3 regions of the Aureimonas sp. CAS genome follow, and region 1 is predicted to be linked to each of the others. Evidence: predicted binding sites of a transcription regulator. Region 1 holds the regulator's gene; each other region holds the start of a gene.

Evidence for each region. Region 1 encodes LexA, which represses DNA repair genes until DNA is damaged. Its sites were predicted from a motif close to TGTTCNNNNTGTGTTCNG; they were not measured.
Region 2: the regulator LexA is predicted to act here: its motif matches at 3,373-3,390, upstream of AC6R2M_RS11550 (putative DNA modification/repair radical SAM protein).
Region 3: the regulator LexA is predicted to act here: its motif matches at 4,363-4,380, upstream of AC6R2M_RS07780 (PA0069 family radical SAM protein).

What each region holds. Positions count from the first base shown of each region.
Region 1 covers NZ_CM187563.1:1,805,961-1,813,452, forward strand. Annotated here, with positions in the region: gene gltA (citrate synthase) at 1-130, opposite strand, end outside; gene gltX (glutamate--tRNA ligase) at 270-1,691, opposite strand; gene AC6R2M_RS08805 (ComEC/Rec2 family competence protein) at 1,838-4,213, shown strand; gene lexA (transcriptional repressor LexA) at 4,207-4,920, opposite strand; gene AC6R2M_RS08815 (molybdopterin molybdotransferase MoeA) at 4,991-6,190, opposite strand; gene moaC (cyclic pyranopterin monophosphate synthase MoaC) at 6,187-6,684, opposite strand; gene trpC (indole-3-glycerol phosphate synthase TrpC) at 6,681-7,487, opposite strand; gene trpD (anthranilate phosphoribosyltransferase) at 7,484-7,492, opposite strand, start outside.
Region 2 covers NZ_CM187563.1:2,389,536-2,397,027, forward strand. Annotated here, with positions in the region: gene AC6R2M_RS11540 (GGDEF domain-containing protein) at 1-113, opposite strand, end outside; gene AC6R2M_RS11545 (UdgX family uracil-DNA binding protein) at 314-1,783, opposite strand; gene AC6R2M_RS11550 (putative DNA modification/repair radical SAM protein) at 2,124-3,359, opposite strand; gene AC6R2M_RS11555 (BA14K family protein) at 3,529-3,891, shown strand; gene AC6R2M_RS11560 (FAD binding domain-containing protein) at 3,972-4,778, opposite strand; gene AC6R2M_RS11565 (xanthine dehydrogenase family protein molybdopterin-binding subunit) at 4,795-7,149, opposite strand; gene AC6R2M_RS11570 ((2Fe-2S)-binding protein) at 7,203-7,492, opposite strand, start outside.
Region 3 covers NZ_CM187563.1:1,598,592-1,606,083, forward strand. Annotated here, with positions in the region: gene der (ribosome biogenesis GTPase Der) at 1-762, opposite strand, end outside; gene AC6R2M_RS07770 (tetratricopeptide repeat protein) at 797-1,756, opposite strand; gene AC6R2M_RS07775 (ABC transporter substrate-binding protein) at 2,033-3,040, opposite strand; gene AC6R2M_RS07780 (PA0069 family radical SAM protein) at 3,161-4,318, opposite strand; gene AC6R2M_RS07785 (hypothetical protein) at 4,440-4,961, shown strand; gene moaB (molybdenum cofactor biosynthesis protein B) at 4,962-5,510, opposite strand; gene AC6R2M_RS07795 (4-(cytidine 5'-diphospho)-2-C-methyl-D-erythritol kinase) at 5,507-6,412, opposite strand; gene AC6R2M_RS07800 (tetratricopeptide repeat protein) at 6,433-7,492, opposite strand, start outside.

The DNA.
Region 1 (7,492 bases):
GGTCGTAGGTGAACATCCCGGTCTCTTTGTAGAGCGCGCCGATGTCGACAACGTCCGGCCCGATCGTGCCGTGCCGCACGCGGAAATCGGCGTCCTTGCTGTCGAACGAAAGCTTGGCCGTATCACTCATGGCTTTCCCTTCATCACGGCCGCCCGGAGAAACTCCGCTGCAGCGCACTCGTCGGAATTAGGTCCTGAATGCCTAGACGAAAGGCATCCGTCGAACAAGTTTTCGCCGCGATCCTGTTGCGGCGCAACCATGCGGCCCGTCAGGCTGCCTGATCTTTCAGCCGGGCAAGCGCCTCGTCGCGCCCCAGAACCGCCAGGACGTCGAAGACGCCGGGCGAGGTGGTGCGACCCGTCAGCGCGGCGCGCAGCGGCTGGGCCGCCTTGCCGAGCTTCAGTTCGTTCTCTTCCGCATAGGTCCGCACGATCGATTCGAGCGAGGCCGCGCTCCACTCCTGCGCGGCTGACAGGCGCGGCAGAAGGCCGGCGACGATCTCGCGCCCGCCGCCCGACAGGATCGCCTCCGCCTTCTCCTCGACGGCCAGAGGACGCTCCGCGAAGAGATAGGCCGCGCTCTCGGCGAGCTCGACCAGCGTCTTGGCGCGCTCCTTCAGGCCGGACATCGCCTCGGTCAGAAGACGGCGGACCGTCTCGTCGTCCTTCGCCTTCAGGATGGCGCCGTTCGGCAGATGATCGCGCTCGACCATCAGCCGATCGACCAGCTCCGCGTCGTCGGCCGCCCGCATCCAGTGGCCGTTGACCGCTTCGAGCTTGGCGAAGTCGAACCGCGCGGCGCCCTTGTTGACGTCGGCGATGTCGAACCAGGCGATCATGTCCTCCAGCGACATGATCTCGTCGTCGCCATGGCTCCAGCCGAGCCGGGAGAGATAGTTGCGCAGGCCCTGCGGGAGATAGCCCATCTCCCGATAGGCCTCGACGCCGAGCGCGCCGTGGCGCTTGGAGAGCTTGGCCCCGTCCGGCCCGTGGATGAGCGGGATGTGCGCCATGATCGGCACGTCCCACCCCATCGCCCGATAGATCAGCGTCTGGCGCGCCGCGTTGGTCAGATGGTCGTCGCCCCGGATGATGTGCGTGACGCCCATGTCGTGATCGTCCACGACTACGGCGAGCATGTAGGTGGGCGTTCCGTCCGAGCGCAGGAGCACGAGGTCGTCGAGATCCTTGTTCGGGAAGCGCACGTCGCCCTGAACCCGGTCCGCGACGAGGGTCTCGCCGTCGAGCGGCGCCTTCAGCCGGATCACGGGCTTCACGCCCTCCGGCGCCTCGGACGGGTCGCGGTCGCGCCAGCGGCCGTCGTAGCGGGGCGGGCGCTTCTCGGCCTTGGCGCGCTCGCGCATCTCCTCCAGCTCCGCCTGGCTGGCATAGCAGTAGTAGGCGCCGCCCTTGGCGACCATCTCCTCGGCCACCGCGCGATGGCGGCTCGCGCGCTCGAACTGCGAGACGGGCGGCTCGTCCGGCGAGAGGCCCAGCCATTCCAGGCCGTCGATGATCGCCTGCGCGGCCTGCGGCGTGTAGCGCTCGCGGTCGGTGTCCTCGATCCGCAGGAGCATCGTGCCGCCGGTATGGCGGGCATAGAGCCAGTTGAAGAGCGCGGTCCGCGCGCCGCCGATGTGCAGGTAACCGGTCGGGGAGGGCGCAAAGCGGGTGACGACGCGGTCGGACATGCGGGGAGGCTCCATGAGGTCGGGATCGGCCGGGCGAAGGGGGCGCGGAACGATCGAGAGTCCCGCCTTACGGGCCCGTCTTTCCGCTCGGCTTTTCGCGTGCGCTGTGTAGCATAGGGGGGAGCGCAGACAAGACGACGGTCGGCATGAGCGTCCTCAAGGCAGGGAAGGAGGCGCATGACGACCCGCAGGGCGGGCGGCCCTCCGCACGGCCCGGCAGGGGGCTCGCAGCGCCGTTCCGCCGGCCTTCCCTCGAGGGGCTTCGCGCCGCCCTCGCGCGCGAGACAGCGGCCGAACAGGCCGCCCGCGGCGGCTTCTTCCTTCTGCCCCTCGGCCTCGTCGCCGGGATCGCGACCTTTTACGGTCTCGACCTCCGGCTTCCTCCCGCAGCCGCCGCGGCGGGCTTTCTCGTCCTCGCCGGCCTGATCGCCGTCCTGCGCGAGCGGATTCCGTCCCTCGCCGTCCTGACGGTCCTCGCCTGCGCCCTCGCCGGGCAGATGCTGGCGCAGGCGGAGCTGGCGCGGACGCACACGACGATCTTCTCCGGCGAGGCGACCGTGCGGATCGCCGGGCGGGTCGCGTGGCGGGACTTCGACGACCGGGGGCGCATCCGCTACCTGATCGACATCGAGGAAACCGCGCGGCCCGTCCTTTCGCGTCCGCCCGAACGCGCGCGCATCCTCGTCTCCAGCGTCCACGATCCGATCCCGGTCGGGGGAACCTACAAAGGGCTCGTCCGCCTGCGCCCACCCTCCGGCCCCGCCTTGCCGGGCGCCCACGACTTCGCCTTCGTGCCCTACTTCCAGGGCCTCGGCGCCTACGGCTTCTCGCTGGGCGCCCCGCAGCCGCACGCGGAGCCCGCCTCGCGGGAACTCGGTTGGGCGGAGCGGGTCGCGAGCCTGCGCGTCTCGATGGCCGAACGGATCCGCGCCGTCGTTCCCGGCCCGCAGGGGGCCGTCGCCGCCGCCCTGATCACCGGGGAGCGCGCCGGCATTCCCGCCGAGATCGAGGAATGGCTGCGGATCACCGGGCTCGCCCACATCCTGGCGATCTCGGGCCTTCACATGGCGCTGGTCGCGGGCTTCACCATGCTTTCGGTGCGGCTTCTCGCCTCGCTCGTGCCCGGCCTGCCGCTTCGCCTTCCGACCAAGAAGATCGCCGCCGTGGCGGCCCTCATCGTGGCGACCGCCTATCTCCTGATCGCGGGGGAGAGCGTTTCGACGCAGCGCTCCTGGATCATGCTCGTCGTCATGCTCGGCGCCGTCCTTCTCGACCGCCCGGCGCTGACGCTGCGCAACGTCGCGATCGCCGCCGTCATCGTCGTGACCGTCAAGCCGCATGCGGTGGTGACGGCGAGCTTCCAGATGTCCTTCGCCGCCACCGCAGCGCTCGTCGGGGCCTACGGCGCGCTGATGCGATGGTGGACCGCGCGGGACCGCGGCACGCGCCGCCGCGAGCGCGGGCTCTTCCTCGGCGTTCTGGCGGCCCTTGCCGGTCTCGCGCTCTCATCCCTGATCGCGGGCGGCGCGACAGCGCCCTTCGGCGCCTATCACTTCCAGCGCGCGGCGCCGCTCGGCGGGGTGATCGCCAACGTCCTCGTGATGCCGCTGTTCTCGTTCGTCGTCATGCCGGCGGGGCTGCTCGGCGTCCTCGCCATGCCGTTCGGCCTCGACGGGCCCTGGCTGACGACGATGGGGCACGGGCTGGCGATCATCTTCGCGCTCGCCGAGGCGATCGGCTCCCGGTTTCCCGACCATGCGACGGGACTCATGCCGCGAACCGCGCTCGTCCTCTTCAGCGGCGCCATCCTCGCCCTCTGCTTCTTCGCCGGACGCCTGCGCTGGCTCGCCTTGCCCTTCGCCGCAGCGGGCATCGCCCTGTCGGTCCCCGAACCGACCCGGCCCGAACTCCTGATCTTCGAGGACGGGAAGGAGGTGGCGTTGATCGACGAGACCGGTGCGCTCCGCCCTCTGAAAGCGCGCCCGAACGCCTTCGTCGCAACGCAATGGGAGCGCGCCTTTCCACGGCGCGCGAAGGCGCACGACGCACCCGGTCGCGAGATCGCGCCGCCGACGCCGACCTTCGTCTGCAAGGACGACATCTGCCGCGCGGAAACCCGCTCGGGGCTGCGCGTCGCCTGGACCGAGGACTACGAGAAGACGGGCGCGCTCTGCGACACGTCCGACATCGGGATCGTCTCGCGCGCCATCCGGCCGACGGAGTGCCGCTCCGGCGCGCGGCTGGTGACCCTGCGCACGCTGCGCCGGACGGGCTCGCTCGCCGTTTCGCGCGATCCGAAGAGCGGCGAAATCGTGATCCGCCGCTCGATCGCGCCGGAGCCGCGCGAATGGAACATGCATCGCCACGCCGCGTGGCCGGAGTTCTGGCGCGATCCGGCGGGGAGCGCCACGACGCCCGATGACGGTCTCGAGGCCTCCGGCCCAGACTCGTCCGGCGGAGAACCGACCCCGGCGGCGTCCCGGCGGGCGCCGGAAACGCCCGCCGCGCCGGGCGATCAGTAGCGGCGGATCAGTCCGACGAGCTTGCCCTGCACCTTGACCTGGTCGGCGCCGAAGATGCGCGTCTCGTAGGCCGGGTTCGCGGCCTCCAGCGCGATACGGTCGCCCTTGCGGCGGAAGCGCTTGAGCGTCGCCTCCTCCTCGTCGACGAGGGCGACGACGATCTCACCCGGATTGGCCGTGTCGGCGCGGCGGATGACGACGGTGTCGCCGTCGAGAATGCCCGCCTCGATCATCGAATCGCCTGCCACGTCGAGCGCGTAATGTTCGCCCGGCCCGATCATGTCCGGCGGCAGGACGAGATCGCGCGTGTTGTTCTGGATGGCGGAGATCGGCACACCCGCCGCGATCCGCCCCATGACCGGCACGCTGATCGAATCGTTGGCCGCCGAGACGGGCAGGGGCCGAACCTCGGACTTGCCCATAGCGGGCGTCGAGGCGACGAGGCTCGGCCGGAACCCTTGCGGGACGGGCCGGGGCGCGCTCTTGGCGATCACGTCCGGCAGCTTGAGGATCTCCAGCGCCCGCGCGCGGTTGGGAAGGCGGCGGATGAAGCCGCGCTCCTCCAGCGCGGTGATCAGGCGATGGATGCCGCTCTTCGACTTCAGCTCCAGCGCATCCTTCATCTCGTCGAAGGAGGGCGGCACGCCGGCCGACTGCAGCCGCTCGTGGATGAAGAGGAGGAGATCGTGCTGCTTGCGCGTGAGCATCGCCGAACCCTTGGGACAGAATCAAAACAAAACCTGAACAAAGCTACTTGTTCCGTTTGTGTTCCGCAAGTCAGTCCAGCGGCAGATAGAGGCAGTCGTCACCCGTTCGGGCGGCGGCCGCGTTCGCGGGGCGCAGGAGCAGGGCTTCGGCCCGCGCGTAGATCGAGAGCAGCGAGGAATCCTGCCGCGAAAGCGGGACGATGACGACTTCGCCTTCGGCGCCCTCGATGCGCGATCGCACGAACTCGGCACGGTCGTCGTTCGCCGGCACGTTCCGCCCGAGGCGGCCCTTGCGGAAGCCCGCGTCCGGCAGGCCCGCGAGCCGCCTCACCAGCGGCCGAAGGAAGACCGTCGCCGCGACCATGGAGGAGGCGGGGTTCCCGGGGAGCCCAACGATCATGGCGGGTCCGAGCCGGCCCGCCATGATCGGCTTGCCCGGCCGCATCGCGACCTTCCAGAAGTCGAGCGAAACGCCGCGAGAGGCGAAGGCCTTGGCCGCGAGATCGTGGTCGCCGACCGAGGCCCCGCCGATCGAGACGAAGATGTCGGCGCCGGCCGCCACCGCCTCGTCGAGCCGGGCGCCGATCGCGTCGAGATCGTCCGGCGCGATCCCGAGGTCGAGGACGTCGCCGCCATTCGCCTCGACGAGCGCCGCGACGCCGTAGCCGTTCGAGGCGACGATCTGCGACGGGCCGACCGGCTGGCCGGGCTCCACTAGCTCGTCGCCGGTGGCGAGGATCGCGACGCGCGGGCGACGAAGGACATCGAGGGCCGGATGGCCGCCGCTGGCCGCGAGCGCCACCATTCCGGCCGTCAGGCGCGAACCTGCCGAAACCAGGGTTTCGCCTGCGGAGAAATCGTTGCCGAGCGGCCGGATGTTGGCGCCCTTCGACGGGACGACCGTCGCGCGGACATCGCCCTCCACTCGCTCGGCGTTCTCCTGGATCAGCACCGTATCAGCCCCGGCCGGAACGGGTGCGCCGGTGAAGATGCGGACCGCCTGACCCGACCCGACCGTGCCTTCGAAGGCACGGCCCGCCTGCGCTTCCCCGATCAGCGTCAGGAGACGCCCGTCGGCGGCGTCTTCGGCGCGCAGCGCGTAGCCGTCCATGGCGGAGGCGTCGAAATCGGGCTGGGTGCGCAGCGCGATCACATCGCGCGCCAGAACCCGCCCGGCGGCGAGCCGAAGAGGCACGCTCTCCGTCCCGGTCAGGGCGCCGACCCCCTCCAGAAGGTCGGCCAGCGCGTCCTCGACGGGGCGAAGGCTCATGCGGCCCCGCCCGACGCCCGCGCATAGTCGCCGGACCGGCCGCCGGACTTGGCGACGAGCCGGATGCCGGTGATCTCCATCTCGCGGTCCACGGCCTTCGCCATGTCGTAGATCGTCAGGCAGGCGACGGAGACCGCCGTCAGGGCCTCCATCTCGACGCCCGTGCGCCCGCCGACCTTCGCCGTGGCGACCACGCGAAGGCCGGGAAGCTCCGGCTCCAGCGTGATGTCGACCGAGACCTTGTCGAGCATCAGCGGATGGCACAGCGGAATGAGATCGCTGGTCTTCTTCGCCGCCATGATGCCGGCGATCCGCGCGATGGCGACGACGTCGCCCTTCTTGGCCTGACCGGAGGAGATCAGTTCCAGCGTCTCGGCCTTCATGACGACGAGGCCTTCGGCGCTTGCCTGCCGGCTCGTCACGTCCTTCTCGCCGACATCGACCATGGTGGCCGCGCCGGACGCGTCGAGATGGGTCAGCCGGGTCTCGCTCACGCCACGGCCTCGACGCGGGCGAGAAGGGCGCGGGTCGCCGCCTCGACATCCGCCTGCCGCATCAGGCTTTCGCCGACGAGGATCGTGCGGATGCCGGAGAGGGCGAGGCGGGCGCAATCGGCCGCCGCGTTGATGCCGCTCTCGCCGACGACGATGCGGTCCGCGGGGACGAGCTTCGCCAGTCGCTCGGCGACGGCGAGGTCCGTCTCGAAGGTGCGCAGATTGCGGCTGTTGATGCCGACGAGCCGCGAGCGCAGCTTGAGGGCGCGTTCGAGTTCTGCCTCGTCGTGAACCTCGACGAGAACGTCGAGGCCGTGGTCCTCGGCCGCGTCCTCCAGCGAGGCGGCGGTCTCGTCGTCCACCGCCGCCATGATGATGAGGATCGCGTCGCCGCCCCAGGCGCGGGCTTCCGCGACCTGATAGGCGTCGAACAGGAAGTCCTTGCGCAGCGCGGGCAGGGCGGTCGCGTCGCGCGCCGCCGTCAGGAAGGCCGGCTCGCCCTGGAAGGACGGCGCGTCTGTCAGGACGCTGAGGCAGGCGGCGCCCGCCCGCTCGTAGGCGCGGGCGAGGGACGGGGGATCGAAATCCTCGCGGATCAGGCCCTTGGACGGGCTGGCCTTCTTCACCTCGGCGATGAGGGCGGTGCGATCCTGCGAAAGGCTCCGCTCGATCGCGGCGGTGAAGCCGCGCGGCCGGTCGCGATCCGCGATCATCGCCTTCAGTTCGGCGAGCGGGACAGCGGCCCTGGCGGCCGCGATCTCCTGGCGCTTGTAGGTCTCGATCCGGGCGAGGATGTCGCTCATCGGCT
Region 2 (7,492 bases), 580 kb from region 1:
CAGAGCAGCAGAGGTTTGCCTGGCGAACGCTGGTTCTCCTGCCAGAAGGCACCGGCCGCCAGGAGCGAGATGGCGGCGAGGACGAGAAACAATGTCGGGGTATGGATCAGCACCTGTACGACCCTCTCGTATCGGACCCTCGGGAAGCCGAGGCACCACGCCGTCATCCACGATCCGACCGGGATCGGGACCGCCATTAGACGGAACCCTAGGATGAACAGGTTCACCTTTACGTTAGAAGTCGGTTGGTTCCCTCTCCGGCATGATCGATGTCGGGAAAGGGTTAGCGAAGGCTAAAATCCCGCCTTCGCGGTCAGGCGAGCGCGATCTCCGGCACGTGGGCCTTGGCGAGCGCCATGTCCTCCTCGAAGGCCGCCTGTTCCCGAGCCTTCGCTTGCGCATCGGGCAGACGGAGGATGTAGGACGGGTGCACGGTGACGAGGAGCTTGGTCTCGCCGTCCTCCAGATCGATCAGCCGCGATCGCGTGTCCCGGATCGTCACCGACTTGCCGAGCACGGAGGCGGCGGCGGTGGCACCCAGAGCCACGATGAGCTTGGGGCGAATCATCTCGCGCTCGATCTCCAGCCACCAGCGGCAGATCTTCACCTCGCCCATGTTCGGCTTGGCATGGATCCGGCGCTTTCCCCGCGGCTCGAACTTGAAGTGCTTCACGGCGTTGGTGACATAGGCCTGCCGACGGTCGATTCCGGCCGTGGCGAGAGCGGCGTCGAAAACCGTGCCCGCCGGGCCGACGAAGGGATGGCCGGCCAGATCCTCCTGGTCGCCCGGCTGTTCGCCGACGAAGATCACCGGCGCGTCCGCCGGCCCTTCGCCGAAGACGGTCTGCGTCGCCGGCTCCCAGAGCGGACAGGCCTTGCAATGCCGCGCCTGCTCGCGCGCCTCGTCGAGATCGTCCGGCCTCTTGTTGAAGCCGCCGAACGCCTCCTCCCTCGTCTTGGTCGCCATCATCCGCTCCGCGTTGCGCTCGTGACGCAAACTCGGCAGCGTGGGCGCGGTTTCGATCATGCGGCGCGAGGCCGCTTCCGCGCCGCGGATCAACGGGTCGATCAGCGCCGCCTCCGGCAGATTGTGCCAGTACTTCTTCGGCATCTCGGCCGTCATGGCCTTCACCTTCAGCCGCGACGGGTTGAAGATGGAAGCGTAGTAGGTGAGCCAGAGCGCCTCCATGTCGTCGTCCTTCGGCTTCTGGCTCGGATCGGCGCCTTCGGTGAAGACGAGGCGTTCTCCGTCCCAATGAACGGACCGCTTGGGCGTCAGGATCGACCAGACCATGCCGGTGAAGCGCCGCTGGAAGAAGCCGGCCGTCAGCTCCACCACGTGGTGGAAGGGCTCGAACCAGGCGACGTAGCGCTTGCCGTCTTCGGTCTCGATCTCGCGGAAGCGCACGAAGGCCTTCATCTTGTGCGCGTCGCGGCGCACCGCCTTCTCCATCTCGCGCGCATGGATCACGTCGCGGTCGGACTGGATGTCGAGAAGCGCGCGCTCCTCCTGGATGCGCCAGAGCAGACGATAGGCCAGCGAGAAGCGTTCGGCGTCCGCGTGGCAGATCACGGTCCGTGCCAAGTCCGGAAAGGCCTTCGGCACGGTCGGCGGCAGAGCGCCCTCCGGCGGGCCCGGCAGCGGCTCGGCGAACAGCCCGCCGTTTTCGCCCGCGACCGCAAAGGACAGGCGCTCCGGCGCGACGCCGAGGAGAAGCGCCGTGCGCGCCGCCTCGCGCCAGCCTTCGAAATCCGCCGGATGGGAGAGAATCGCTTCGTACATCGCTTTCGCTCGTTCGTCATCTCACGTCGTTCGACCGGACGAATCGAGCCCTACGAAGCCCTCACCCGGTTCGCTTCGCGAACCACCCTCTCCCGCAAGCGGGAGAGGAAACGGTGCCCTTCAGGCGACGTTCCGGCATCCCAGCGACGATGAAGCTTCCCCTTCTCCCCGGGGAGAAGGTCCCGGCAGGGGATGAGAGTTTCATCGGGCACCAGGCCTCGCAGTTCTGGGATGTAACGGCTGCACGCCCTCACCCGGCTGCTCGCTCTCGCTCGCATCCACCCTCTCCCGTTCCGGGAGAGGAATGGCGCCCTCTTCCTCAAATGCTTCGCGCCGTTCCTCAGAACAAACTCAACTGCTCGGCCTTCGGTGCCACGACCGGGCGCAAATGCTCGCGATCCGTCAGCCCGCCCGGCGTCCAGTCGAGCGCCGTGACGAAGGGGCGGACCTTGTCGAGCGAGTGGCAGAGCTTGGCGACGTCGTCCAAACGAAGCGTGCGATGCCGGCGCGTCTGCAGAATGCGGTTCACTGCCTTGGTGCCGAAGCCGGGCACGCGCAGCAGCGTCTCCTTGTCGGCGCGATTGACGTCGACGGGGAAACGGTCGCGGTTCTTCAGCGCCCAGGCAAGCTTGGGGTCGATGCCGAGGTCGAGCATGCCGCCCTCACCGCCCGAAACGATCTCGCGGCGGTCGAAGCCGTAGAAGCGCATGAGCCAGTCGGCCTGATACAGGCGATGCTCGCGCATCAAGGGCGGTTTCATCAAAGGCAGACGGGAGGAGGCGTCCGGGATCGGCGAGAACGCCGAATAGTAGACGCGCTTGAGGCTGTAATTGCCGTAGAGGTTTTCCGAGCGCGCCAGCACCGCGTCGTCGTCCGTGCCATCCGCGCCGATGATCATCTGCGTCGACTGGCCGGCGGGCGCAAAGCGCTTCGGCTTCGCCCGGTCCCGCGCCTCGCCCTTGTGCTCCTCGATCTTGAGCCGCAGATGGCCCATCGATCGCTTGATGTCGCGCGGATGCTTCTCCGGTGCCATGGCTTCGAGCGAGAGGTCGGTCGGAAGCTCGATGTTGATGGAAAGACGATCGGCGTAGAGCCCCGCCTCCTCGATCAGGGCCGGCGATGCGTCCGGAATGGTCTTCAGATGGATGTAGCCGGCGAAATTGTGCTCGGTGCGCAGGCTTTTGGCGATCCGCACCATCTCCTCCATCGTGTGATCGGAGGATTTGATGATGCCGGAGGAGAGAAAGAGGCCTTCAATATAATTGCGCTTGTAGAAGTTCAGCGTGAGCTGGACGACCTCCTCGACCGTGAACCGCGCCCGCGCGACGTTCGAGGACGAGCGGTTCACGCAGTAGACGCAATCGTAGATACAGAAGTTCGTCATCAGGATCTTGAGGAGCGAGATGCACCGTCCGTCGGGCGCATAGGCGTGGCAGATGCCGTGGCCCTCGGTCGATCCGATCCCCTTCGACTTGGCGGAATCGCGCTTGACCGTGCCGCTCGACGCGCAGGACGCGTCATACTTTGCGGCATCGGAGAGGATCGCGAGCTTGTCGATCAGGGTCATCTTGGCCATCCGTCAGACATAACGTTCGCGATCCGTTCCTGCCAGACCCCGCCCCTGCGACTCCTCCGCGCGCCCTTCAGGAACCGTTCAGGCTCGCTTAGCGATATGGGAGCGAGAGGCATCGAGATCGTCCATGCGGGCCGCTCCCGACGCCGAAGATCGAGGATGGAGACGTTCGATGCGCAAATTCTTCCAAGGGGCTTTGGCCGCCGCCGTGATGGTTACCGGCATGGTGTCGCTGGCGCCCGCGCCCGCAGCCGCCCAGAGCTTCCAGATCGAGGTCGGTCCCCGCGGCGTGCAGATCAACGAAGGCCGGCGCCACCACGACCGCCGCTGGGAGGACCGCCGCGACAATCGGCGCTGGGACCATCGCCGCGATCACCGCCGCTGGGACGACCGTCGTGGCGGGCGCGGGCATCACGCCGGGCGCATCAGCCGCGAGTCGGTCGCCCGCTGCGCGCAGCGCTATCGTTCCTACGACCCGCGCACGCACACCTATGTCGTGAACCGCCGCGGCGACCGGGCCGTCTGCCGGCTCTAGGCTCGGGTATCCCCGTCCGGAAACGAAGAAGGGCCGGCGATGCGCCGGCCCTTCTTCGTTTCGTTCGTGCAGCAAGGTGCCTACGCCAGGGCGGATCGCACCGCCCTCTGGGCCACCACGCGCACCAGATGCGCCCGATAGGCGGACGATCCGTGGATGTCCCCCATCATCTCGCCCTCGTCGACCGACAGTCCGGCGAGCGCCGAGGCATCGAAATTGGAGGCCAGCGCCTCCTCCGCCTCCCGCCAGCGGAACGCGCCGCTGGCGCTCGCACCGGTGACGCCGACGCCGACCGAGCCGTCGTCCCGCCGCGCGACGAAGACCGCCGCCATCGCGTAGCGCGATGCCGGGTTGCGGAACTTCTCCCAGCCGGCCGCCGAAGGCGCGTCGAAGGAGACGGCGGTGACGATCTCGCCCTCCTCCAGCGCGGTCTCGAACAGGCCGAGGAAATAGTCGTCCGCCGCGATCTCGCGCGTGTTCGTGTGGATCGTCCCGCCGAGCGCGAGCAGCATCGCCGGATAGTCCGCCGCCGGATCGAAATTGGCGACGACGCCGCCCATCGTGCCCATGTGGCGCACGGCCGGGTCGCCGATGAGCTCGGCCAGATGCGTGACGGTCGGGCAGAGCGCTTCGACCTCGCGCGACCGCGACAGCTCGTAATGCGTCGTGCCGGCGCCGATCCGCACCCGCCGGCCGTCCACCGAGATGCCCTTCAGCTCCTCGATGTGGCGAAGGTCGACCAGCGCCGAGGGGCTGGCGAGCCGCGCCTTCATCGTCGGCAGGAGCGTCATGCCGCCGGAGAGGTACTTGCCCTCGCCGTCCCCTTCGGAGACGAGGCGCGCGGCCTCGGCAAGGCTGGTCGGGCGGTGATACTGCGTCTGGTACATCTCGTCCCTCCCCTCGTCAGGCCACGGTTCCGGCGCGGTTCATCGCCGCCCAGATCTTCTCGGGCGTTGCGGGCATGGTGAAGTCCGCCGTCCCGATGGCGTCGATGATCGCGTTGACGACGGCCGGCGGGGAGCCGATCGCGCCCGCCTCGCCGCAGCCCTTCATGCCGAGCGGATTGGTGGTGCAGGGCGTCTCGGTCGTCTCCACGTCGAACATCGGGAAGTCCCAGGCGCGGGGCATGGCGTAGTCGTTGTAGGAGGCGGTCACGAGCTGGCCCGTGTCGTCGTAGTGGACGCCTTCCAGAAGCGCCTGGCCGATGCCCTGCGCCAGTCCGCCGTGGACCTGCCCCTCGACGATCATCGGATTGATGACGGTGCCGAAATCGTCCGCCGCCACGAAGCGGCAGACGTCGACCTTGCCGGTCTCCGGGTCCACCTCGACCTCGCAGATGTAGCAGCCGGCCGGGAAGGTGAAGTTCTGCGGGTCGTAGAACGCGCCTTCCTTGAGGCCCGGCTCCATCCCGTCCGGAAGGTTGTGGCCGGTATAGGCGCCGAGCGCGACCTCGTGCCAGGCGAGCTTGCGGTCGGTGCCCGCGACCTTCACCTCCCCGTTCTCGATGACGATGTCCTCGTCGGAGGCCTCCAGCAGGTGCGCGGCGATCTTCTTGGCCTTGGCCTCCACCTTGTCGAGCGCCTTGTGGATCGCGCTCATGCCGACCGCGCCCGAGCGCGAGCCGTAGGTGCCCATGCCGAACTGCACCTTGTCGGTGTCGCCATGGACGATCTGGACGTTCTCGATCGGAACGCCGAGCCGGCCGGAGACGAGCTGGGCGAAGGTCGTCTCGTGGCCCTGGCCGTGGGAGTGCGAACCGGTGAGGATCTCGATCGTGCCGACCGGGTTCACCCGGACCTCGGCCAATTCCCACAGCCCGACGCCCGCGCCGAGCGAGCCCACGGCCTTGGAGGGCGCGATGCCGCAGGCCTCGATGTAGCAGGAGAAGCCGATGCCGCGTTTGCGCCCCCTCGCCTCCGATTCCGCGCGCCGGCCGGCGAAGCCGTCGTAGTCGATCGCCTTCAGGCCGGCGTCGAGCGTCGCTTCGAAGTCGCCCGTGTCGTAGTTCATGATGACGGGCGTCTGGTGCGGGAAGGACCGGATGAAGTTCTTCCGGCGGAACTCGGCCGGCGACATTCCGATCTCGCGCGCCGCCGTCTCGACCAGACGTTCCACGACATAGGTCGCTTCCGGGCGACCCGCGCCGCGATAGGCGTCCACCGGCACGGTGTTGGTGTAGACCGCCTTCACGTTCGCGTAGACGGCCGGGATGTCGTACTGGCCCGACAGGAGCGTGGCGTAGAGATAGGTCGGGGTCGCCGACGAGAAGAGCGACATGTAGGCGCCGAGATTGGCCGCCGTCTCGACCCGAAGGCCGATGATCCTGTGGTTCTCGTCGAGCGCGAGTTCCGCCTTCGACTGGTGGTCGCGGCCGTGCGCGTCGGTCAGGAAGGCCTCGTCGCGCCCGCTCGTCCACTTGACCGGCACGCCGGTCCGCTTGGACGCCCAGAGGCAGACGATCTCCTCGGGATAGATGTAGATCTTCGAGCCGAACCCGCCGCCGACATCGGGCGCGATGACGCGCAATTTGTGCTCGGGCGCGACATTGTAGAACGCGCTCATCACCAGCCGGGCGACATGCGGGTTCTGCGAGGTCGTCCAGCAGGTGTAGTGCTCCTCGGCCGGATCGTAGACGCCGAGAGCCGCGCGCGGCTCCATCGGGTTCGGCACGAGGCGGTTGTTGACGATGTCGAGCTTCGTCACGTGCGCCGCGCGGGCGAAGGCCGCGTCCGTCTCGGCCTTGTTGCCGAGCTCCCAGTCGAAGATGAGGTTGCCCTCGGCCTCCGGGTGGAGCTGCGGCGCGCCGGGCTCTAGCGCCTTTCGCGCATCGACGACGACCGGCAGCTCCTCGTAGGAGACCTCCACCGCCTCGGCCGCGTCGCGGGCCTGCGCCTTGGTGTCCGCCACGACGACCGCGACCGCCTGACCGACATGGCGCACGGTCCCCTGCGCCAGCGCGGGCCACTGGCCCATCTTCATGCCCGAGCCGTCCTTGGAGGAGACCGCCCAGCCGCAGATGAGATTGCCGATCCCGTCGGCCTTCAGCTCCTCGCCGTTCAGGACGGCGATGACGCCGGGCATCTCCAGCGCAGCCGAGGCGTCGATCCCCGCGATCGTCGCGTGGGCGTGCGGCGAGCGCACGAAGTAGGCGTATTTCATGCCCGGCACGCGCATGTCGTCGACATAGCGGCCCCGGCCGGTGATGAAGCGGCGATCCTCCTTGCGCTGGACCCGCGCGCCGATCCCTTCGATACCCATCCCGGTTCTCCTCCCGAAGACTTCTCTGTTCGTCTGACGACGGCTCGGCGTCGCTACTCGGCGGCGATCGGCTGCGCGGCCTGCCCCTGCATCGCCTCCGCCGCCGACAGGATCGCCTTCACGATGTTGTGGTAGCCCGTGCAGCGGCAGAGATTGCCCTCCAGCTCCTCGCGCACCGTCGCCTCGTCGAGCTGCCCGTCGTGGCGGTTGATCATGTCCACGGCGGTCATGATCATGCCCGGCGTGCAATAGCCGCACTGCAGCCCGTGATGCTCCTTGAAGGCCGCCTGCACCGGGTGCAGGTCCTGCCCCTGCGCGATGCCTTCGATGGTGGTGACGGAGG
Region 3 (7,492 bases), 210 kb from region 1:
GCCCGCCGTGTCGAACATCTTCACGCGGCGGCCGCGCCATTCCCATTCGACGGAAATGGAATCGCGCGTGATGCCCGCTTCCGGTCCCGTCAGCAGCCGGTCCTGGCCGAGGAAACGGTTGACCAGCGTCGACTTGCCGGCGTTCGGACGCCCGACGATCGCGATGCGCAGCGGCTTGGTGTCGTCGTAGGTCTCGACGGGCTCGCCGTCCTCGTCCAGGACGACGTCGACGGCGGTCTCGGCGGGCTCGACCTCGTCCTCGAAGACGGCCTCGCCCAGAGCGCCGACGATCGCGTCGCGAAGGTCGCCCATGCCCTCGCCGTGCTCGGCCGAGATCGCGACCGGCTCGCCGAGCCCCAGCGCGAAGGCGTCGTAGAATCCTTCGTCGGACCCGCGCGCCTCAGCCTTGTTGGCGACGAGCACCACGGGGCGCCCGCGACGGCGCAGGAGCTCGCCGAAGACCGCGTCGTCGGCGGTGATGCCGATCTTGGAATCGACGACGAAGAGCGAGAGGTCGGCCGCGTCGATGGCGGCCTCCGTCTGCGCCTTCATCCGGCCTTCGAGACTGTCGGCGGACGCATCCTCCAGCCCGGCGGTGTCGATGACCGTGAAGGCGATGTCGAGAAGCGACGCTTCGCCTTCGCGGCGGTCGCGCGTGACGCCCGGCCGGTCGTCGACGAGCGCGAGCCGCTTGCCGACGAGACGGTTGAAGAGCGTGGACTTGCCGACATTCGGGCGGCCGATGATGGCGATGGTGGCCATGGGAGTGTTCGCCTTCGAGAAGGAGTGCGAGCGATCAGGAGGGCGGTGCGGCGCCGGGCGCGACGGGCGAGGGCTCGTTCGAGATGTCGGCCTCGCCCGCCGGGTCCTCGGCGGGCGCGGCTTCGTCAGCCGGCTCGTCCGCTTGCGGCAGATCCAGCTGCTCGGTCAGCGGCGTCGTCATCGCGGGGTCGGCGGTCGCCGGCTCGGCGGGAGCATCGACCGGGCCGGCCTCCGGCTCGGCCGGAGCCTCGACGAGGGGGTCCACCGCGCCCGGCACCGGCGCGATCGCCGCCGGCTCGGCCGGGTCCGGTTCGGCGGGCGTCGCACCCGGCTCCGGCAGCGTCGTGCCGGCGTCGATCAGGTCGAGCATCAGGCCGGCACGCTGGACGATGCCCGACGGCGCGCTCAGATCCTCGCTGATCTGCTGGAAGAAGGGGCGGGCCGCCTTGCCGTCGCCCGCGCGCCAAAGCGAGAGGCCGATGGCTTCGCGCGCCGGATGGCGCAGGGCGGACGCCTCGCTGGTCAGCCGCTCGACGCGTGCGCGCACGTCGTCGGGCGTCCCGTCGTCGACGAGAAGATAGGCCGCCCGCACGGCCGCGACGTCCCGCAGCGCCTGGGGCGCGGACGAGTTCGCGACCTCGTCGAGCGCCGCGACGGCGCCGGACCGGTCGCCGTCCGCCGCCAGGGTCGCGGCGATGCGCAGGCGCGCGAGGTGCGGATAGGCGCCGACGCCGTCCGAGGCGAGATCCTCGAAGGCGGCCACCGCGCCCTGCGTGTCGCCGGCGGAGGCGAGATCGACGGCCGCGAAATAGCGGTCGCCGTCGGCAGCCGCGCGCGCGGCCTGCTGCCGTTCCCACACGACGTAGGCGATGGTGGCGAGAATGACGAGGACGACACCGGCGATGACGAACTTGCCGAAGCGCTTCCACACGCCTTCCATGCGCTCGCGGCGCATCTGCTCGTTCACTTCGCGAATGAAGGTATCGTCGCTCATGGGCCGGCTACACCTGTGAATCGGTGCGCGACCGCATCTTTCAAACGGCGCGCTGTCTTGGACGTCACCGGCGTTCTAACGATTTTCGGGCGAAACGATAGGTCCCGGCCCCACGATGGGCGCCACGCGGCTCGTGCCCATGTCTGTGCTCGGCGAGGCGTCGTCCTCGAACGTCCGTCCGCTTCGAGGCGAGCGGGCGCTCTAAGCGGGCCCGCCTGCGGATCGCCGCAGGAAGGCCGGGCGGGGCGCCGATGTCGAGCACCCCGCCGCGGATCGTCAGAGCGCGGCTTCGATGCGCTCGGCGACCTCAGGCGAGACCCAGGCCTTCCAGACGTCCGGCTGGGTCTCCAGGAAGTGGAACGCCGCGTCCTCGCCGGTCGCCTGGTTCTCGTCCTTCCAGGCGAGCACGGCGTTCACGACGTCGTTCGGCCAGGCCCGGGTGTTCAGATACTCCGCCGCCTGCGGCGCGCGCTCGGCGATGCCCGGCGTCAGCAGGGTGTAGACCTCTCCGGGCGTCCAGGCATTGGGCTGCGGGTCGGCGCAGTCGGGCTGCGTGGTGCAGTTCTCCCATTCCGCCTGGTCGAAGGGCACGCCGAAGTCGAGCAGCTTCATCGGGTAGCGGCCGACGATGGGCGTCGGCGACCAGTAGTAGCCGAGCCAGCCGCGCTCGTTCTCGAAGGCGTTGGCGATCGAGCCGTCGAGCCCGGCCGACGAACCCGTGTCGACCAGGACGAAGCCGTTCTCCTCGCCGTCATAGGCGCGGAAATAGTTGCGCAGCATGATCTGGCAGCCCCAGCCCGCCGGGCAGTCGTAGACCGCGCCCTGGTCCGGGTTCTCCGGCGAGGGGAAGAGGTCCGGGCGCGCGAAGGCGTCGGCGACGGTCTGGATGTCGGGATTCGCGTCGGCGATGTACTGCGGAATCCAGAAGCCCTCCTGCGGGCCGTCCGACAGGACCATCGCGCCGTACTCGATCCGCCCCTCGGAAACGGCCGCGTCGATCTGCTCGCGGAACTGGTTCACGAACATCTCGGGCGCGACGTCCGGCTCGCCCCGCTCGGTCATGGAGGTGAAGGTCGGCATCGTGTCGCCGGGGACGAGCTGCGCGTCGCAGCCGAAACCGTTCTGAAGGATGAACTGGTCGATCGCCGCCATGGTCTCGGCCGAGGCCCAGTTCATCGAGGCGATGCGGATCGTGCCGCACTCGGCGGGCTGCGAATCCTGCGCGAAGGCGGCCCCCGTTCCGAGGGTCAGGACGGCGGTGGAAGCCAACAGAAGGGCACGCATGGGCCGGAATCTCCGAAGGGCGCGAAGCGCGCGGGGACAGGGTCGCTGCGAGGGTGGCGCAACGAGGAGCTGAATCATAGGGCGCAACCCATCCTCTGCGACCGCTCGCCGCAAACGCTTCTACAGAAGCGCCAGCTGCACTCCGGCTCCGCGCGGCGCGCGAAACAGGTCCGTGCGAAGCACCGAGCGGGTCTCGTTCAGGCCCAGGCGCCGGGCCGCGAGCTCGAAGCGCCGGCGGATCTGCATCGCGTAAGGCCCGCTGCCGCGCATGCGCTTTCCCCATTCCGCATCGTAGTCCTTGCCGTCCCGCATGGAGCGCAGGAGCGAGAGAACGTGGCGGTAGCGGTCCGGGAAATGCTGCAGCAGCCAGTCCTTGAAGATCGGCGAGACCTCCAGCGGAAGCCGCAGGAGAACGTAGCCCGCCTCCTTCGCCCCGGCCTCCTTCGCGCCCTCAAGAAGACGCTCGATCTCGCTGTCGGTCAGGCCCGGAATGATCGGCGCCGTCATCACCATGGTCGGAACGCCCGCGGCGCTGAGCGCCTTCACCGCCTCCAGCCGCTTGGCCGGCGTCGCCGCGCGCGGCTCCATCGTCCGGGCCAGCTTGCGATCGAGCGTCGTGACCGACAGCGCGACCTTCACCAGCCCCTTCGCGGCCATGCGCTCCAGAATGTCGATGTCGCGCAGCACGAGCGCCGACTTCGTGACGATGCCGACTGGATGGTTCGCCGCCTCCAGCACCTCCAGGATCCGGCGCATCAGCCGCCATTCCTTCTCGATCGGCTGATAGGGATCGGTGTTGGTCCCGATGGCGATCGTGCGGACCTCGTAGCCGGGCTTCGACAGTTCCGCCTCCAGAAGCTCCGGCGCGTCGGGCTTGGCGAAGAGCTTGGACTCGAAATCGAGGCCGGGCGAAAGCCCCATATAGGCGTGGCTCGGCCGCGCGAAGCAGTAGACGCAGCCGTGCTCGCATCCGCGATACGGGTTGATGGACCGGTCGAAGGAGATGTCGGGCGACGTGTTCCGCGTGACGATGGTGCGCGGCTTCTCGACCTGAACCTGCGTGCGGAAGGGCGGCAAATCCTCCAGGCTGTCCCACCCGTCGTCGAACGCGGTCCGGGCGAAGGGCTCGAAACGTCCCGAGGGATTGATCCCCGCGCCGCGGCCCCGGCGCCTCGTATCGCCGACGCGCACGCCCGAGCGGGCGACGAGTTGCGCCGCGATCTCCGATCCCGCGATTCGCGAGAAGGCCAGACGGTCGGCGGTCGTGATCTCCTGCATGGCTCGTTCACTCCGTGGTGTGAATACGAAGTTAATGCCGGAACGAGAACAATACAAGAACAAACCGCTTCGGGGCCACCGCTCTGGCGGTGCCGCCCGCGGCAGTCTATCAATGCCGACGATGATCACAGTCATGATCGAGATGCGCGACGACCGTGCGGCCGCCTTGCAGGCGACGCTCGCCTGTCTCGTGCCTGCGGCGGTGGACGGCCTGATCCGCGACGTCGTGGTCTTCGATCGCGGCATCGGCCCGAACGCCCGACGCATCGCGGACGACGCCGGATGCGTTCTTCGCGGCGCCCAGGAGGTCGGGGACGTTCTCCAGGGCGGGTCGAGCGAATGGCTCCTCTTGCTCGAAGCCGGCAGCACGCTGTCGAGAGGATGGATCGAGACGGCGACCATCCACCTGCGCACCGGCGGCGCGCGCGGCAGGGCGGCGCGCTTCGCCTCCGGCCCGCTCGATCGCTGGGGCCTGCCGGTCCTGGCGCGCGGCAAACGTCTGGAGCGCGGCGTACTGGCGCCGCGACGGGTCCTTTCGGAGCGCTACAGGATCGGGATGCGGCTCGGCGAGTTGGCCGCGACCGTATCGACGAGCGTTCTCAGCGCGCGCATCGCGCCGCCCTCGAGCCTGGAGCGCTGCTGATCAGGCCGAGCGGCCGCCGCGTCGCAGATGCTCGTCGAGGCGCGGCATGATCTCCACGAAATTGCAGGGCCGGTGGCGATAGTCGAGCTGCGGCTGCAGGACATGGTCCCAGCCGTCCCGGCAGGCGCCGGGAGAGCCGGGCAGGGCGAAGACGAAGGTCGCGTCGATCACCCCGGCGGTCGCGCGCGACTGGATGGTGGAGACGCCGATCTTGTCGAAGGAGATGCGGTGGAACACGGCCGAGAAGCCGTCCATCCGCTTCTGGAAGATCGGCTCCAGCGCCTCCGGGGTCACGTCCCGCCCGGTGAAGCCCGTTCCGCCCGTCGTCACCACCACGTCGATCGCGGGGTCGCGGCACCAGGCGAGCACGGTCTTGCGGATGGCCTCGATGTCGTCCGGCACGATCGCACGGTCCGCGAGCCTGTGGCCGGCAGCCTCCAGCCGCTCGACGAGCGTCTGCCCGGAGCGATCGTCTTCCATCGTCCGCGTGTCGGACACGGTGAGGACGGCGATCGAGAGCGGCACGAATTCGCGCTGCGTGTCGGTCATGCGGCATTCCTTGCGTTCGTCGACCCGAAGCTGCGCGTCGCCTCCACCCACCAATGCGGATGCGCGTCCTTCAGGGCGGCTGCCGCCGCCTTCGCATCCTCGGCCGATCCGAAGAGGCCGAAGACGGTCGCGCCGGAGCCCGACATGCGCGCGAGGAGCGCCCCGTCACCGCGCAGCGAGGCGAGGGCCTCGATCACGACGGGCGCAAGACTTTCAGCGGGTTCGGACAGATCGTTGCGGCAGGACTTCAGGAAGTCCGCGAGGGAGGAGAGCGTCGCGAAGCCCTGAGGCGGGACGGCGGGCGGCGGCGGATTGTCGGCCGTCCGCAGCCTCGCGAAGATGGCCGGCGTCGGCACCGCGATCCTCGGGTTCACCAGCACCATGTCGAGCGGCGGCATCGAAGCCAGCGGCTCGATCGCCTCGCCGATCCCGGTGATGCGCGAGGGCGCGCCGGTCAGGCACATCGGCACGTCGGCCCCGAGCCGGGCGGTGGCCTTCGCGAGCGGGAGCTGCAACGCGGGATAGGTCTCGCCGAGATGGCGCAGGAGGGCTGCCGCGTCCGCCGAGCCGCCTCCGATGCCCGCCGCCGACGGAAGGTTCTTCGTCAGCGCGATCGTCAGCGGAGGAGTGTCGATCCCGTGCTCGACTGCGACCTGCCGCGCGAGAGCCAGGGCGTGGACGACGATGTTGCCCGCCAGCGGAACGCCTTCGGCCATCGGCCCGTCGATCACGAGCCGGTCGGCGGCGGCGGGCGAGATCGCCAGTTCGTCGCCCAGCTCGGTGAAGACGACCAGCCCGTCGAGGAGATGGTAGCCGTCCTCGCGCTTTCCCACGACGTGCAGGGAAAGGTTGATCTTCGCCGGTGCGCGGACGCGTCGTGTCCCCGAGCCGCTTTCAGGCACGCCGTCCATCCGGGTTGGGATCAGTTGGGAAGGGCGGCGGGCTCTTCGGTCCCGGCGGCGTTGGAGGCGCGCTCCTGACGGACGTCGGACGCGTCGTCCTCGTCCTCCAGGTCGGAGCCGACCGGACCCAGCCCCTCTTCCAGCTTGATTTTGATCTTCTCGGCAACCTCGGGCTCCGGCGCGGGCGTCGAGTTCAGCGCGCGCTGCCACTGGAAGCGGGCCTCGCGCTCGCGGCCGACGCGCCAATAGGCGTCGCCCAGATGGTCGTTGATCGTCGGCTCGGTCGGCGAGATCAGAACCGCGCGTTCCAACTGCTCCACCGCCTCGTCGAACCGTTCGAGGCGGTAATAGGCCCAGCCCAGCGAATCGATGATGTAGCCTTCGTTCGGGCGCAGATCGACGGCGGTCCGGATCATCTCCAGCCCTTCGTCGAGATTGCGGTTCATGTCGACCAGCGAATAGCCGAGATAGTTCAGCACCTGCGGCTGGTCCGGCGAGAGTTCGAGCGCGCGCCGGAAGTTCGGCTCGGCCTTGTCCCACTCCTTCATCCGCTCGTAGGCGATGCCGAGCTGGTAATAGATGCTCCAGTTGTTCGCGCCGCCTTCGGGCGCGATTTCCAGAGCGCGGTCCAGGATCGCCGCCGCTTCCTCGTACTGCTTGTCGGCCGAGAGGACGTCGGCATAGGCGAGATGCGTCTGCAGGTCGTCCGGATAGGCCTCGACGGCCTTGGCGAGCTGGTCGCGCGCCTCCTCCCGGCGGTCGGCGTACCAGAGGTCGAGACCCATCTGCAGGTCGGCGGTCCGGCGGAAGGCCGAATCCTCCGGGATCTGCTGGTAGTAGTCGATGGCCCGGTCGATGCGCGAGGTGCGCTCGGCAGCGCCCGCCAGGGCCGTCAGGAGCTTCGGCGAGCTCGTCTGCGACACCGCGTCCGCGAACTGGAAGTAGAGAAGGGCGACGTCCTGCCCGTCGCCGCGATTGATCGCCTGTCCAAGCGTGTAGAGCGCTTCGGCCGCGCCGTCGCGGGCCGTCTCGATCGGCGCCTCGACCGGCGAGCCGTCGCCGATCTGGAGGCGGGCGCGA